2 regions of the Micromonospora polyrhachis genome follow, and region 2 is predicted to be linked to the other one. Evidence: predicted binding sites of a transcription regulator. Region 2 holds the regulator's gene; the other holds the start of a gene.

Region 1 (7,395 bases), 2.6 Mb from region 2:
TCCGAAGCCTCGATCTCCTTGCGGATCTGGCCGACCCGGTCGGCCACCTCGCTCTTCTGACCCCGGCCGTCGACGACCGTGGTGTTGTCCTTGTCGACCACGACGCGCCGGGCGCTGCCGAGCATCTCCAGGGTGACCGCGTCGAGCTTGTAGCCCAACTCGGGTGCGATCAGCTCACCGCCGGTGAGGATCGCCATGTCCTGGAGCATCGCCTTGCGCCGGTCACCGAAGCCGGGGGCCTTCACCGCGCAGACCTTGATGGTCTTGCGGATCGAGTTGACCGTCAACGTGGACAGCGCCTGACCCTCGACGTCCTCCGCCACGATGAGCAGCGGCTTGCTGGTCTTGAGCACCTTCTCCAGCAGCGGCAGCAGTTCCTCGATGGAGGAGATCTTCTGCGTGGTGATCAGGATGTACGGCTCGTCGAGCACCGCCTCCTGGGCCTCGCTGTCGGTCACGAAGTGCGGCGAGATGAAGCCCTTGTCGAACTGGAGGCCCTCGGTGACCTCCAGCTCGGTGGCCAGGGTGGAGCCTTCCTCGACGGTGATCACACCGTCGCGGCCGACCCGCTCCATCGCCTCGGCGATCAGGTCGCCGATGGTGGCATCCTGCGCCGATACCGTCGCCACCTGGGCGATCGACTCGCGCTTGCCCACCTTGGCGGCCTTGTCGAGCAGCGCCGCGGAGACCTTCGCGGCCGCCGCGTCGATGCCCCGCTTGAGGCTGGTCGGGTTGGCACCGGCCGTCACGTTGCGCAGGCCCTCGCGGACCATGGCCTGGGCGAGCACGGTGGCGGTGGTGGTCCCGTCGCCGGCGACGTCGTTGGTCTTCGTCGCCACCTCCTTGACCAACTGCGCGCCAAGGTTCTCGTACGGGTTGCTGAGCTCGATCTCCTTGGCGATGGTCACGCCGTCGTTGGTGATCGTGGGGGCGCCGAACTTCTTGTCCAGTACGACGTTGCGCCCGCGCGGGCCGAGGGTGACCTTGACCGTGTCGGCGAGCGTGTTGACACCGTGTTCGAGCAGGTGCCGGGCGTCGTCCGAGAAGCTCAGGATCTTCGCCATGAATATCCCTTCAAACAGTCGATGCCCCGGCCCGGCGAGCCGGTCCGGGGCATCGTCACTGATCAGTTGATTACTTCTCGATGACCGCGAGGACGTCGCGGGCGGAGAGCACCAGGTACTCCTCGCCGGCGTACTTGACCTCGGTGCCGCCGTACTTCGAGTAGATGACCGTGTCGCCGACCTTCACGTCAACCGGGATCCGGTTGCCGTTGTCGTCGACGCGGCCCGGGCCGACAGCGAGGACGGTGCCCTCCTGCGGCTTCTCCTTCGCGGTGTCGGGAATCACGATGCCCGACGCCGTGGTCGTCTCAGCCTCATTCGCCTGGACCAGGATCCGGTCCTCAAGCGGCTTGATCGCAACCTTGGTCGCGGTAGTCACGGGCATACCCTCCTGGGGTACTTGGTTTCTATGCGCCGGCCGTACGTGCCGGACGGCGTCATCTGCCTCATGCCACCGGGCGGGTCCGTCGTCGCGGGTGCCGGTCCGCCTGGCGTTTAAGCCTCGGACCGGAGCCCGAAGCTGGCACCCTCGGTTCGAGAGTGCTAACGGCAGGTTAGGCCGATGGCTGGCACTCCGTCAAGGAGAGTGCCAACTCTCCCGCCGGCGAGTCGCGCCGATTCACCCGTCGGCAGCACCGACCCAAACCCCCCGCTACCTGCCCCGATCGTCCCCGACGGGTGCGCCGCCGGTCCGCCCCGTGCTGCCAGCCACAATCGCAGGCGTGGACCTCGACCAACTAGCCGCACTGCGTACCCCCGATGGTGCGCGTGCCCTGACCGCGGCGGCCGAACTGGCCGGCGGCGACCCGCTCACCGCCGCCAGCGCCCTGCGCGCGGCCGGCGTCCCCGCCGACCTCGCCGCCGGCGCGCTCACCCAGGCCGAGTTACGCCGCCGGGCGGCCGCCAAGTTCGGCCCGATGGCCGCCGGGATGTTCTTCACCCGAGCCGGCCTGGAGCAGGCCACCCGGGCCGTGGTCGCCGACCGGCGGGCGGCGCGGCTGCGGGCCGCCGGCGTGACGAGCCTCGCCGACCTCGGCTGCGGGCTGGGTGCGGACGCGCTCGCCGCCGCCCGGGCCGGCATCCGCGTGTACGGTGTGGAAGCCGACCCGGTCACCGCCGCGATGGCTGCCGCGAACGCCGAGGCGGCCGGGGTGGCCGACCGATTCACCGTGGAGTGTGGCGACGCCACCGCCTTCGAGGTGGGTCGGGTCGACGCGGTCTTCTGCGATCCGGCCCGGCGGCGGGCCGGCACCGGACGCCGGATATTCGACCCGAACGCGTACTCCCCACCGTGGGACTTCATCACCGGACTCATCGCGCGGGTCCCCCGTACGGTGCTCAAGGTCGCCCCCGGCATCGAGCATGCCCTGATCCCGCCGGGCGCCGAGGCCGAGTGGGTCAGCGTCGACGGTGACCTGGTGGAGGCTGCCCTCTGGTGCGGCCCGCTCGCCGGATCCCCCCGCCGTGCCACCCTGCTGAGCGGTAAGGGCGGTCCCCTGCCCAGCGAGCCGGGCAGCGCGGCGGGCAGCGAGCCGGGCAGCGAACCGAGCCAGCTCACCGGCACCGGCACCGTCGACGCGCCGGTCGGGCCGGTCCGCCGCTACCTGTACGACCCGGACCCGGCGGTGGTCCGCGCCCACCTGGTCGCGGAGTTCGCCGAGACCGTGCATGGTGGGTTGGGCGACCCGAGCATCGCCTATGTCTACGCCGACGAGCCGGTGCCGACCCCGTACGCGCGCTGCCTGGAGATCACCGACGTGCTGCCGTTCTCCCTCAAGCGACTCCGGGCGCTGCTCCGCGAACGCGGTGTCGGCCGGGTGGAGATTCTCAAACGCGGCTCGGCGCTGGAGCCGGAACAGCTACGTCGGGATCTTCGGTTGTCCGGGGCCGCCCCCGCCACCGTCGTGCTGACCCGGGTGGCCGGAGCGCCGACGGTGCTGCTGGGCCACCCCGTCACACCCGCATTTCGGTAGGTCGTCGGCGGGCGCGGGGATAGGGTCCGATCATGGCAGGGCAGGGAACGCCGGCGACGGCGTTGCTGACGAAACAGAAGGTCCCGCACAGCACCCACCCGTACGACGTACCACCTGACGCACCGCACTACGGCGCGGAGGTGGCGGCGGCGCTCGGCGTACCGCCGGAGCGGGTGTTCAAGTCGCTGGTGACCGAGGTGGACGGGGCGCTGACGGTGGCGGTCGTTCCGGTGACCGGTGAGTTGGACCTGAAGGCGCTGGCCGCCTCGGTGGGGGGCAAACGTGCGGTGCTGGCCGACCGTACGGTGGCGGAGCGGGCCACCGGCTATGTCCGGGGCGGGATCAGTCCGCTGGGTCAACGTAAACGGCTGCCGACCGTGGTCGACTCGTCCGCCGAGGGCTTTCCGGCCGTCTACGTCTCGGCCGGTCGGCGCGGGTTGCAACTCCAACTCGCGCCAGCGGACCTGATCCGGCTGACCAACGCGATCACCGCCCCCATCGCCATCCGCTGACCGTGCGGACGGACAGCCACGGGGCGGACGGGCAGCCACGGGGCGGACGGTCAGCGGCACCTCCCGGGTACGGCATCGGGACGCGACGACCAGTGGACGCTTCATCCGCCCAGCCCCTTCACTGCTCTGGCACCACACCGACGAGTCCCTCGATCCGTTCGATGCGCTGGATGAGGGGCTGGAGTTCCTGACGTACGACGGCACCGATGGCCTTGGCGGGGTCCGCCCCGGCCGCCCCGGTGCCCGGTTGCTGTGTCTGGGTGCGCAGGTGGACGTAGCCGGCGAGCCACGCTGCCACGGCGCGACGGGTCAGTCGGGGCTCCACGCCCCGAGCGCGCAGCATCTGGCCGGCGGTCCCGTCGGGCTCGGTGAGCAGGCCGAGCAGCAGGTGCTCGCAGCCGACGTAGTTGTGCCCGAGGGCGGTGGCCTCGGTGACGGTCAACTCCAACGCGTTGGCTGCCGGCCCGCTGAACCGGCTCGCGGGCGGCTTCCCGGAGGCTGCCGAACTGGTTGCCGCAGGCCGGTCCCCGCTGACCGCTACGGACTGCTCCCCGGCGATCTCCGGCGTCGCCGCTACCGCGAGTTGGTCGAGGTCACGCTCCAGTTGCTCCGGTTCGAGTTCCACCGCACGCAGGACGTGCAGGGCGACGTTGCCACCCTCGGCCAGGATGCCCCCGAGCAGGTGCTCGGTCCCGACGGTCGGCACTCCCTCCGCCTGGGCTCGTTCCCGGGCCAGCCGGAGTACGGCTTGGGCCCGAGCCGTGAAGTGTGGCAGCCGCGCGGCCAGGTCATCCAGATCCAGGTGGCCCAGGGTGGTCTCCCGGATCGCGGTTACTCGGCGCACCGCCTGCTCCAGGGCCCGCTGGCAGATCGCCGAGACCGGCACGCCGGATTCCCTGACCGCTTCCGCCAACTCATCGGGTAGATACACGTTGATCTTTGGCATGGCCGACATCCTCCCTACCACCGAGAACATAAAGGTAACCCCTATGTAACCCCACTGGGGTTACTTTGACAATACATCCGAGAGAACCGATCAGTTGGCAGCTGGAGCATCGATGACCAGCGCGCATCCACCGTGTTGCGAAATTGTTATCGCCAACAACAAACTCAGCCGCTGATATGCCTTGTGCCGCAGCCGCGACCCCTAATACGTTGCCGGACACAACAAACGTACGAAGACCGGTCTCAATCCGTTGTCGTGCCGGCATCCGGAGCCGGACGGCCACCGCAGTCTCTCCCCCGTACCGAGACCCGCACTTCACCCCCGAAAGGACCCGTGCAGATGCGCAAAGGGATCCTCACCATCGCTGCCGCCGGGCTACTGGTAACCGGCAGCCTCGCCGCCTGCGGCGAGACGTCCGACAACGCCGGCAGCGCCAGGACGCCGAAGATCGGCGTGATCCTGCCGGACAGCGCCACCTCGGCCCGGTGGGAGACCGCCGACCGCAAGTACCTCAAGGAGGCATTCGAAGCCGCCGGCGTCCAATACGACATCCAGAACGCCCAGGGCGACAAGGCCCAGTTCCAGACCATCGCCGACCAGATGATGACCAGCGGGGTCACCGTACTGATGATCGTCAACCTGGACTCCGGCACCGGCAAGGCCGTACTGGACAAGGCCAGGTCCCAGGGCGTGGCCACCATCGACTACGACCGGCTCACCCTCGGCGGCTCGGCGAGCTACTACGTCAGCTTCGACAACGTCGCGGTCGGCAAGCTCCAGGGCGAGGGCCTGGTCAAGTGCCTCGCCGACAAGGGCGTCAAGGACCCGGTGGTGGCGGAACTCAACGGCTCGCCCACCGACAACAACGCCACCCTGTTCAAGACCGGTTACGACTCGGTCCTCAACCTGAAGTACGAGGCCAAGGAGTTCGTCAAGGGTCCGGACGTCTCCGTACCGGAGTGGGACAACACCCAGGCCGGCACCATCTTCGAGCAGATGCTGACCCAGCAGCGCGGAAAGATCGACGGAGTGTTGGCCGCCAACGACGGCCTGGGCAACGCGGTCATCTCGGTGCTGAAGAAGAACAAGCTCAACGGTCGGGTCCCGGTCACCGGTCAGGACGCCGACGTACAGGGCCTACAGAACATCCTCGCCGGTGACCAGTGCATGACCGTCTACAAGGCGATCAAGCAGGAGGCCGATGCCGCTGCCGACCTGGCGATCGCACTGGCCAAGGGCGAGAAGAAGGACACCGGGCAGTCGGTGAAGGACCCGGAGGGCGGTCGTGACGTCCCCGCCGTCCTGCTCGCCCCGAAGCCGATCTACCTGGAGAACGTCAAGGACGTGGTCGCCGACGGCTTCGTCACCAAGGCCGCCCTGTGCGCCAACGAGTTCGCCGCGCTCTGCACCAAGGCCGGCGTGAGCTAAGCCGAGCCGAGCTGAGCCGAGCTGAGCCGAGCCGCGCTAAGCCGAGCCGAGCCGAGCCGAGCCGAGCCGCGCTAAGCCGAGCCGAGCCGAGCTGGGCCACCGCCGCGCTCCCGACGTTAGGAAGGGCCCCTTCCTATACCGAAAACGATAGGAAGGGGCCCTTCCTAACCCGCAGCCCGCGACTAAGGAGACCCCGTGTCCGCGCCCCCTGTGTCCGCGACCCCCCTGTTGGAACTGCGCGGGATCGACAAGAGTTTCGGTCCGGTCCAGGTCCTACGTGACGTCGCCTTCACCGTCCAGCCAGGCGAGGTGACCGCGCTCGTCGGTGACAATGGTGCCGGCAAGTCGACCCTCGTCAAGTGCATCAGCGGCATCTATCCCACCGACAGCGGCGAGTTCTGGTTCGAGGGCCGAGCGGTCAACGTCAACAGCCCCCGGGACGCCGCCGCGCTCGGCATCGAGGTGGTCTACCAGGACCTCGCCCTCTGCGACAACCTCGACATCGTCCAGAACATGTTCCTCGGCCGGGAGAAGCGCACCGGACTGGTGCTCGACGAGGCGACCATGGAACAACTGGCCGCCGAAACCCTCGCTGGCCTGTCGGTACGCACCGTCAAGTCGCTACGGCAACACGTCTCCAGCCTCTCCGGCGGTCAGCGGCAGACCGTGGCGATCGCCAAGGCGGTGCTGTGGAACAGCAAACTGGTCATCCTCGACGAACCCACCGCCGCGCTGGGCGTCGCGCAGACCGCCCAGGTGCTCGAACTGGTCCGCCGGTTGGCCGACAACGGCTTGGCCGTCGTGCTCATCTCACACAACATGAACGACGTCTTCGCCGTCTCCGACCGGATCGCCGCCCTCTATCTCGGCCAGATGGTCGCCCAGGTGAAGACCACCGACATCACCCACGCCCAGGTGGTCGAGCTGATCACCGCCGGACGTACCGGCGGGCTCGACCTGACCGCCGCCGACACCGACCCTGACCCTGACCCCGACTCCACCGCCGGCACCGACGCCGCCGACATCCCCGGAACTGTCGGCACCCCCGGCGTCGAAACCGCTGACACAGACACCGCCGACTCCGACGCCGACCCCACAGGAGCCACCCGATGACCACCATGACCCCGGTACGCGGGGAGTCGGCCGTGGACACGGCACCGACCGTCGGCTCACACCTACGGGACTACCTCGGTCGGGTACGCGGCGGCGACATCGGCGTGCTGCCGGCCGTACTCGGGCTGGTCGTGCTCTGCGCGGTCTTCGCGATCCTGCGACCGTCCTTCCTGTCCGCGTTCAACTTCGCCAACCTGCTCACCCAGGGGGCGGCGGTGACGCTGATCGCGATGGGACTGGTCTTCGTCCTGCTGCTCGGCGAGATCGACCTCTCCGCCGGGTACGCCAGTGGGGTCTGCGCGGCGGTGCTGGCCAACCTGGTCACCCTCCAGGGCTACCCCTGGTACGTCGCCGTCGCG
Region 2 (7,395 bases):
CACCCGCCGCAGGCGATGACTCGCCCGCCGGGCGGCACCCGGCGGCAGGAGAGCGGTAGTGCCCTGAGTTCGACGCTGATCGGACCACCGAGAAAAGGCGATATTGGCGCAGTAGGCCCATTTTGCATCATTCTGCACATGGCTGACGAAGCTTGTATCGAAACATTTCTATCTTTAAGAATAGGCCGTCCCCGTCCATGTCTCCCAGTGGAGTGAGCCATGTCCCCTCGGAAAGTCACCCGACTCCTGGCCGGACTCCTGGCCGGCGCGGTGGCGGCGATCGGTGCCCCCTTCGTCAGCGCGGCCCCGGCCGCCGCCACCTCCCTGGCCGCCACGGTCTGCTACAACACCAGCCAGGCCGGTAGCTTCGCCGGCATCGCGAACCAGGCCGCCTCGATCTGGAACAACGCGACCTCGAACGTGACGCTCTCCCAGTGCGGGTCGAACCTGCGGATCTACCAGATCACCGGCGGCGGCTCGTACGCCGTCCGTACCAGCCTCGGCAACGGCCGGGTCTACATCGACACCCAGCAGGCCCAGCAGTACAGCCCGCTACGGATCATGACCCACGAGATCGGGCACATCCTCGGCCTGCCCGACAACTACAACGGCAACTGCGCCCTGTTGATGTCCGGCGGCAGCGCCGGCACCAGCTGCACCAACCCGTACCCGAGCAGCGGCGAGGCGTCCCGGGTCGACCAGCTCTTCGGCTTCGCCCCCAGCCGTGGCGACGCGACGCACGTGTTCCAGGGCAGCTGGCCGGCACCGACCGTGCTGCCCGTCGGCTAGCCCCAGTCCGACAGCGGCCGGCGCGGTATCCCACCGCGCCGGCCGCTCGGAATGTCCGCCACAATCTGGCCGCTCGGAATATCCGTCTTAGTAAGGGCCAGTCAGGACGCGTCCGAACGGCGGAAGTCGTAGCCGTCGAAGGTCTCCTGGTTACGGGTGAACCGATAGGTCGCCCAGTGCATCCGGACCACCGCGCCGCGCTCGTCCCGGGTCAGCCGCAGCAACTCGCCAACCTCCCGGCCGGAGACGGTACGCAGCACGTCCGGCTGGTCGGGCAACGGAACGAAGACGGCTGGTGGCCGACCAGCCGCATCGTCCGCCCCCCGGGCCCGCAGCACACCGTCGCGCCACGAGAAGACGTACTCGAATCCCTCACCCCACCAGCGGCCGAGCACACCACGGTACGGTTCCGGCGCGGGGTCACCGGGAGCCCAGGCCACGATCTCGGCCGGGTCATCGGCCACGGCGGCGGCCAGCAGCCGATGGGGCAGCTCCATGATCGCGGTGGCGGTGCCGGAGGACGCCAGTACCGCACACCCCATCGCGCCCGGCGTGTCAGCGCCACCCCGGCGGCCGTAGACGGCCGACAGGAAGCCCGGCATCGCCCCGTCGTGTCCGACGTGCACGACCCGGTCGCCCTGCGGCAGCAGAATCAACCCCAGCCCGAAACCAGTGCTCCAGAGCGTCTCGTCGGTGGTGGTCAACGGCCAGCGCATCTCGTCCAGATTGCCAGACCGCAGTACGGCACCCGTCGGATCGACCACAGCCGGGTCGGCCAGGAAGGCGGCCCAGCGAGCCATGTCCGACGCGGTGCTCCAGAGCTGCGCCGCCGGGGCCACCGCGCCGAAATCGGTCGGCGGCTCGGGCCGGGCATGGTCGGAATAGGCGTCCACCAGGAATCCGGTCACCGCGGTCGGCCCCGGCTCGACGCTGGTCGCCGACAGGCCGAGCGGGCGCAACACCCGGTCGGCCAACACCTCGGCCCAGGTGCCGCCCCGCAACCGGCCCACGGCGTGACCCAGCAGGGCCAGGCCCAGGTTGGAGTAGTGGTAGCGACGGCCCGGCGGCAGCACCCGCTCCGCGCGTACCAGGTCGGCGATGAGCCGGTCGACGTCCGGCGCGTCCAGGTTGTCCCACACGTCACCGTGGGGCTCCCGCTGGAGACCGGCGGTGTGCGACAGCAGCCGGCGTAGGGTCAGCTCGCGGTGCGCCGGCACGTCGAGGTGGGCACCGATCGGATCGTCGAGATCGAGCAGGCCCTCGTCCCGGCACTGCATCACCAGTACGGCCGTGAAGGTCTTGGTCACCGAACCGATCCGGAACCGGCTCGCCTCGGTCAACGGGGTGTCGTTTCCCGTACCGCCCACGGTGCAGTTCCACAGCGGGCGATCGGCCCGGTGCAGCGCCACGGAGAGCGCCGGTACCCGCGCCTCCACCTGCACCTGTCGGGTCATCCGCTCCAGCCGTCGGCTCACCTCGGTCATCCGTCCTCCCATCGCGCCTCGCATGCCCACTCCCCCGCGCAAGATCATCGCACCGATCCTCCTGGGGAAAGGAAGGTCCCCACCTAGCGTTCTCGCCTTGGAAGGGGCCCTTCCCCACACCTCAGCGGGGGGCGAGCATCGGGCCCAACGGCGCCCCGCCGAGCACGTGGGCGTGCGCGTGCGGCACCTCCTGGCCGCCGTACTCGCCGGTGTTGAACATCAGGCGGAAGCCGTCGACCAGCAGGCCCTCGTGTTCGGCCACGTTGGCAGCGGTCTCCAGCACCTCGCCGGCCAGCTTCGGGTCCGCCTGGGCCAGGGTGGCCACGTCCACGTAGTGCTCCTTCGGAATCACCAGGACGTGTACCGGGGCCTTCGGGTTGATGTCACGAAAGGCGAGGGTCGTGTCGGTCTCCCGGACCACGGTCGCCGGGATCTCGCCGGTGACGATGCGACAGAACAGGCAGTCGGTCTTCATCCGTCGCATGTTATGCCGATACGCCGCCGGGCACCCGGCAGGAACCCACCCCGACCGGCTCGATAGGTGGCGTCACCAACGCCCGAGGCGGGCGGAGAGTACGGCGAGCGCGGCAACCCCGGCGGTGGAGGTACGCAGCACCTGCGTGCCGAGTCGTACCGGCACCCCGCCGGCGGCTTCCAGCGCGGCCAGCTCGGTCGGCGCGATCCCGCCCTCGGGCCCGACGACCAGCACGATGTCACCGGTCGCCGGCAGGGGCACCGTGGACAGCGGGGTCTCCGCCTCCTCGTGCAACACCAGACCGGCCCCCGCCGCGCCGATCCGGCGGGCCACGGTGTTCGTGGACTCGTCCGGGGCTCCGGCGACCACCGGTAGCCAGGCGCGTCGCGCCTGCTTGGCTGCCTCCCGGGCGGTCGCCACCCACTTGTCCCGGGACCGTGCCCCCCGCTCACCCCGCCACTGCGTCACCGAGCGGGCCGCCGCCCAGGGCACGATCTCGTCGACCCCCACCTCGGTCATCGCCTGTACGGCCAGTTCCCCCCGGTCGCCCTTGGCGATCCCCTGCACGACGACGAGCCGGGGATCGGCGGCGGCGACGTACTCCCGAGAGGTGACCGTCAGGTCGAGGGTGCCCCGGCCGACGGCGGTGACCACGGCGGAGGCGATGCCCCCCTGCCCGTCGGCCAGCAACAGCCGCTCACCGGCACGGAGCCGCTGTACCGTCGCGGCGTGGTGCCCCTCCGGGCCGGTGAGGGTCAGCGTGTCGCCGGACGGCAGTGACTCGACCAGGAACAGCGGTTCGCTCACCGGGGATCAGCCGTGGCCGTTGAAGGCGTCCCGCATCCGGGAGAAGAAGCCGCCCTGCTTGCTGAGCTCGGCGACCTCCTCGCCCCGGGTCTTGGCGAACTCGCGCAGCATCCGCTCCTGATCGGCGTCGAGCTTGGTGGGGGTACGCACGTCGAGGTGCACGAACAGGTCGCCACGTCCGGTGCCGCGCAGGTGGGGCACGCCCCGGGCACGTAGCCGCAGGGTACTGCCGGGCTGGGTGCCGGCCTTGACGTCGACCGTCTCCTCGCTGTCCAGCGTCTTGATGGTCAGCCGGGTGCCGAGCGCCGCCGCGGTCATCGGCACGGTCACCCGGCAGTGCAGGTCGTCGCCCTTGCGGGAGTAGACGTCGTGGGGGCGCTCGTGGATCTCGACGTAGAGGTCACCGGCGGTGCCGCCGCCCGGACCCACCTCTCCCTGCTGGGCGAGCCGGATCCGCATGCCGTCCTCGACCCCGGCGGGGATCTTGACGGTCAGCGAGCGACGGGTACGGACCCGACCGTCACCGGCGCAGGTGGGGCAGGGGCTCGGGATGGTCGTGCCGTAGCCCTGGCACACCGTGCAGGGGCGGGCCGAGACGACCTGACCAAGGAAGGTGCGCTGCACCGACTGCACCTCGCCCCGGCCGCCACAGGCTTCACAGGTGGCCAGGTGGGTGCCGGCCGCCGTACCCGCGCCGGAGCAGGTGGTGCAGAGGATCGCGGTGTCGACCGTGATCGGCGCCTCGATCCCGAAGGCCGTCTCGTGCAGGTCGAGTTCGAGCCGGATTATCGCGTCGGAGCCTGGCCTGGTCCGGGACCGGGGGCCGCGGCTCGCGCCGCCGGCCGCCCCGAAGAAGGCGTCCATGATGTCCTGGAACCCGACGAACGGGCCTGCTGCTCCGCCGGGTCCGGCACCTCCGCCGCCCGGAGCCAGGGGGTCGCCCCCCAGGTCGACGATCTGCCGCTTCTGGTCGTCGGAGAGAACCTCGTAGGCGGCGTTGATGTCCTTGAACTTCTCGTGCGCCTCCGGGTCCGGATTGACGTCCGGGTGGTATTGGCGCGCGAGCTTACGGTAGGCACGCTTGATCTCGTCGTCGGAGGCGTCCCGGTTGACGCCGAGAATCCCGTAGTAGTCCTTGGCCACTGCGTTCCGTGTCCTCATGTCTGTCTCGCGTTGCCGTCCGCCGGTCGTCCCAGGTCGGAGTCGGAGTCGGGGTCAATGCGAATCTGTGGTCAATTCTGCGCCAACAGGTCGCCAACGTAGCGTGCCACGGCGCGCACGGTGGCGATGGTGCCGGGGTAGTCCATCCGGGTCGGGCCGAGTACGCCCAGGCCACCCACGATGGTGGCGCCCGGACCGTATCCGGTGCTCACCACCGAGGTCGAGCGTAGATTGTCGATCTCGTTCTCGTCACCGATCCGGACCCGTAGCGTGCTGCTGGGCTCGGCCTCGCCGATCAGTTTGAGCAGCACGACCTCCTCCTCCAGGGCTTCGAGGATCGGACGCAGGGAGCCTTGGAAGTCGAGCAGGCCACCTCGGGTGAGGTTGGCCGTACCGGCCAGCGCGATCCGCTCCTCGTGGCGCTCGACGAGCGTCTCCAGCAGCACGGTGGAGAGGGTGGTCATGCCACCGCGCAGGTGCGGGGCCACCTCCTCGACCAGGGCCTGGACCAGCGGTGGGGTGTCGGCCAGCCGACTACCCACCAGTTTCTCGTTGACCAGGCGACGCAGGTCCGTGACATCCTCGGCCGGCATCGGGGCGGGCAGCTCGACCAGACGCTGCTCGACCCGCCCGGTGTCGGCGATCATGACGACCATGAGCCGGGTCGTCGAGATCGGTACCAGTTCCAGGTGTCGGACCGACGAGCGCGCCAGACTCGGGTACTGCACGACGGCGACCTGACGGGTCAGCTGCGCGAGCAGCCGGACCGTACGGTGCACCACATCGTCGAGATCGACCGCGCCCACCAGGAACCGTTCGATCGCCCGACGCTCGGCCGGGGTGAGCGGCTTGACCCGGGAAAGCCGGTCTACGAACAGCCGGTAGCCGCGATCGGTGGGCACCCGCCCGGCACTGGTGTGCGGCTGCCGGATGTAGCCCTCCTCCTCCAGCACCGCCATGTCGTTACGCACCGTGGCCGGGGAGACCCCGAGCTGATGCCGCTCGACGAGCGCCTTGCTGCCGACCGGCTCCTGGGTTACGACGTAGTCCTCGACGATCGCCCGAAGCACGTCGAGCTTGCGGTCATCGAGACCCATCTGCACCTCCTACCGGCTACGCCTCGTCAGCCGCCGATCCGGCGGCTTGGCACTCGACTCTAGCGAGTGCCAGTCTACGGCCAAGTTCCACCACCTCGCGATGATCACTTAGAGCTTTCTGGCCCGTGGTTCGGAAACTTCCTCACCAGTTGTTCGGAAAACTGTCTGGTACCGGTCTAGTGCCCCTTGTACTCGCCCCTTAGCGTGAGTTTCATGACAGAACCACCTCGCCCTTCCGACGGGAACAACTCCGGGGCACCGTCACCGGACCCGACCGCGTCCCCCACATCCCCCGCGTCCTACTCGATGCCGGGCGAGGTTCCCTCCCCCGGATCCGCGACATCGCCGGCCGAGCCGCCGTCGTCCGAGCCACCGTCGTACGGACCACCGTCGTCCGAGCCGCCGTCGTCCGAGCCGCCCGGGTACGGGGCGCCGTACGGGGTCACTCCCGAGTCGCCGTCCTACGCGGCATCGCCGTACCAGTCACCCGGCGACATCCCACCGTCGACGGACTATCCCGCTGGCGGGTATCCGCCACCGGGCGGCGGATACCCCCCGCCGAGTGGTGGCTACCCCCCGCCCGGCGGCCCGTACGGGGCTGCAGCCCCGGTCGGCTACGCCAACAACGACGAGAAGACCTGGGTGCTGATCGCCCACTTCGGTGGCATCCTCGTGAGCTTCATCGCCCCACTCGTAGCGATGTTGGCCAAAGGAAACGAGTCGCCGACCGTACGGGCACACGCGGTGGAGGCGCTGAACTTCCAGATCACCTGGGGCATCGCCAACATCATCGCGGCCATCCTCATGACGTGCACCCTGGGTCTGCTGTTCTTCCTGCCGCTGATCACCTTCGTCATCCTGGTCGTCTTCTCGATCCTCGGTGGTGTGAAGGCCAACGAGGGCGTGCTTTACCACTACCCGATGAGCATTCGGATGGTTAAGTAGCTCCAAGACCGGCCGCGCCGGGCAGTCGACGGATCCCGGTCGGCAGCCCGGGCGCAGGCCGTACCGGTCAGGGCAGCAGGTCGCGGACGACCGCGTCGGCGAGGAGCCGCCCGCGCAGGGTGAGCACCGCGCGCCCGGCGGCGTACGCCGGTTCCTGGAGCAGCCCGTTGGCCAGCGCCCGGGTCGCGGCGGCCCGGCCGGCGTCGTCGAGGGTGTCCAGCGGCAACCCAGTGGCCAGGCGCAGCCGCAGCATCACGTCCTCCATCCGCTGATCCGCGAGGGTCAGCGTCTCCCGCCCGTGTCCCGGGGACCTCCCCTCGGCGAGCCGAGCCGCGTACGTCGTCGGGTGTTTGACGTTCCACCAGCGGACCCCACCGACGTGGCTGTGCGCCCCGGGACCGAGCCCCCACCAGTCAGCGCCGGTCCAGTAGAGCAGGTTGTGTCGGCACCGGGCGGCCGGTGTACGAGCCCAGTTGGACACCTCGTACCAGGAGAAGCCGGCGGCGGTCAGCGCGGCCTCGGCCGCCAGGTAGCGGTCTGCGGCCACGTCGTCACTCGGGTACGGCAACTCGCCCCGGCGCATCCGGGCGGCCAGCCGGGTGCCGTCCTCCACGATCAGGGCGTACGCGCTGACGTG

What was found. The regulator HrcA, encoded in region 2, represses chaperone genes, less so after heat shock. The targets are predictions, from matches to a motif close to GGTTNGCACNCTCNNNNNGAGNGTGCNAACC.
Positions count from the first base shown of each region.
Region 1: a site for HrcA is predicted at 1,583-1,613, ahead of groES (co-chaperone GroES). Genes of this name have one in related genera too.

Region 1 is NZ_JACHJW010000001.1:2,247,385-2,254,779, forward strand. Features, by position in the region: gene groL (chaperonin GroEL) at 1-1,064, opposite strand, end outside; gene groES (co-chaperone GroES) at 1,135-1,443, opposite strand; gene FHR38_RS09320 (class I SAM-dependent methyltransferase) at 1,787-3,037, shown strand; gene ybaK (Cys-tRNA(Pro) deacylase) at 3,070-3,549, shown strand; gene FHR38_RS09330 (Clp protease N-terminal domain-containing protein) at 3,668-4,495, opposite strand; gene FHR38_RS09335 (sugar ABC transporter substrate-binding protein) at 4,835-5,923, shown strand; gene FHR38_RS09340 (ATP-binding cassette domain-containing protein) at 6,134-7,036, shown strand; gene FHR38_RS09345 (sugar ABC transporter permease) at 7,033-7,395, shown strand, end outside.
Region 2 is NZ_JACHJW010000001.1:4,883,205-4,890,599, reverse strand. Features, by position in the region: gene FHR38_RS21505 (snapalysin family zinc-dependent metalloprotease) at 220-789, shown strand; gene FHR38_RS21500 (serine hydrolase domain-containing protein) at 891-2,273, opposite strand; gene FHR38_RS21495 (histidine triad nucleotide-binding protein) at 2,395-2,748, opposite strand; gene FHR38_RS21490 (16S rRNA (uracil(1498)-N(3))-methyltransferase) at 2,821-3,555, opposite strand; gene dnaJ (molecular chaperone DnaJ) at 3,562-4,698, opposite strand; gene hrcA (heat-inducible transcriptional repressor HrcA) at 4,788-5,813, opposite strand; gene FHR38_RS21475 (DUF4870 domain-containing protein) at 6,027-6,758, shown strand; gene hemW (radical SAM family heme chaperone HemW) at 6,826-7,395, opposite strand, start outside.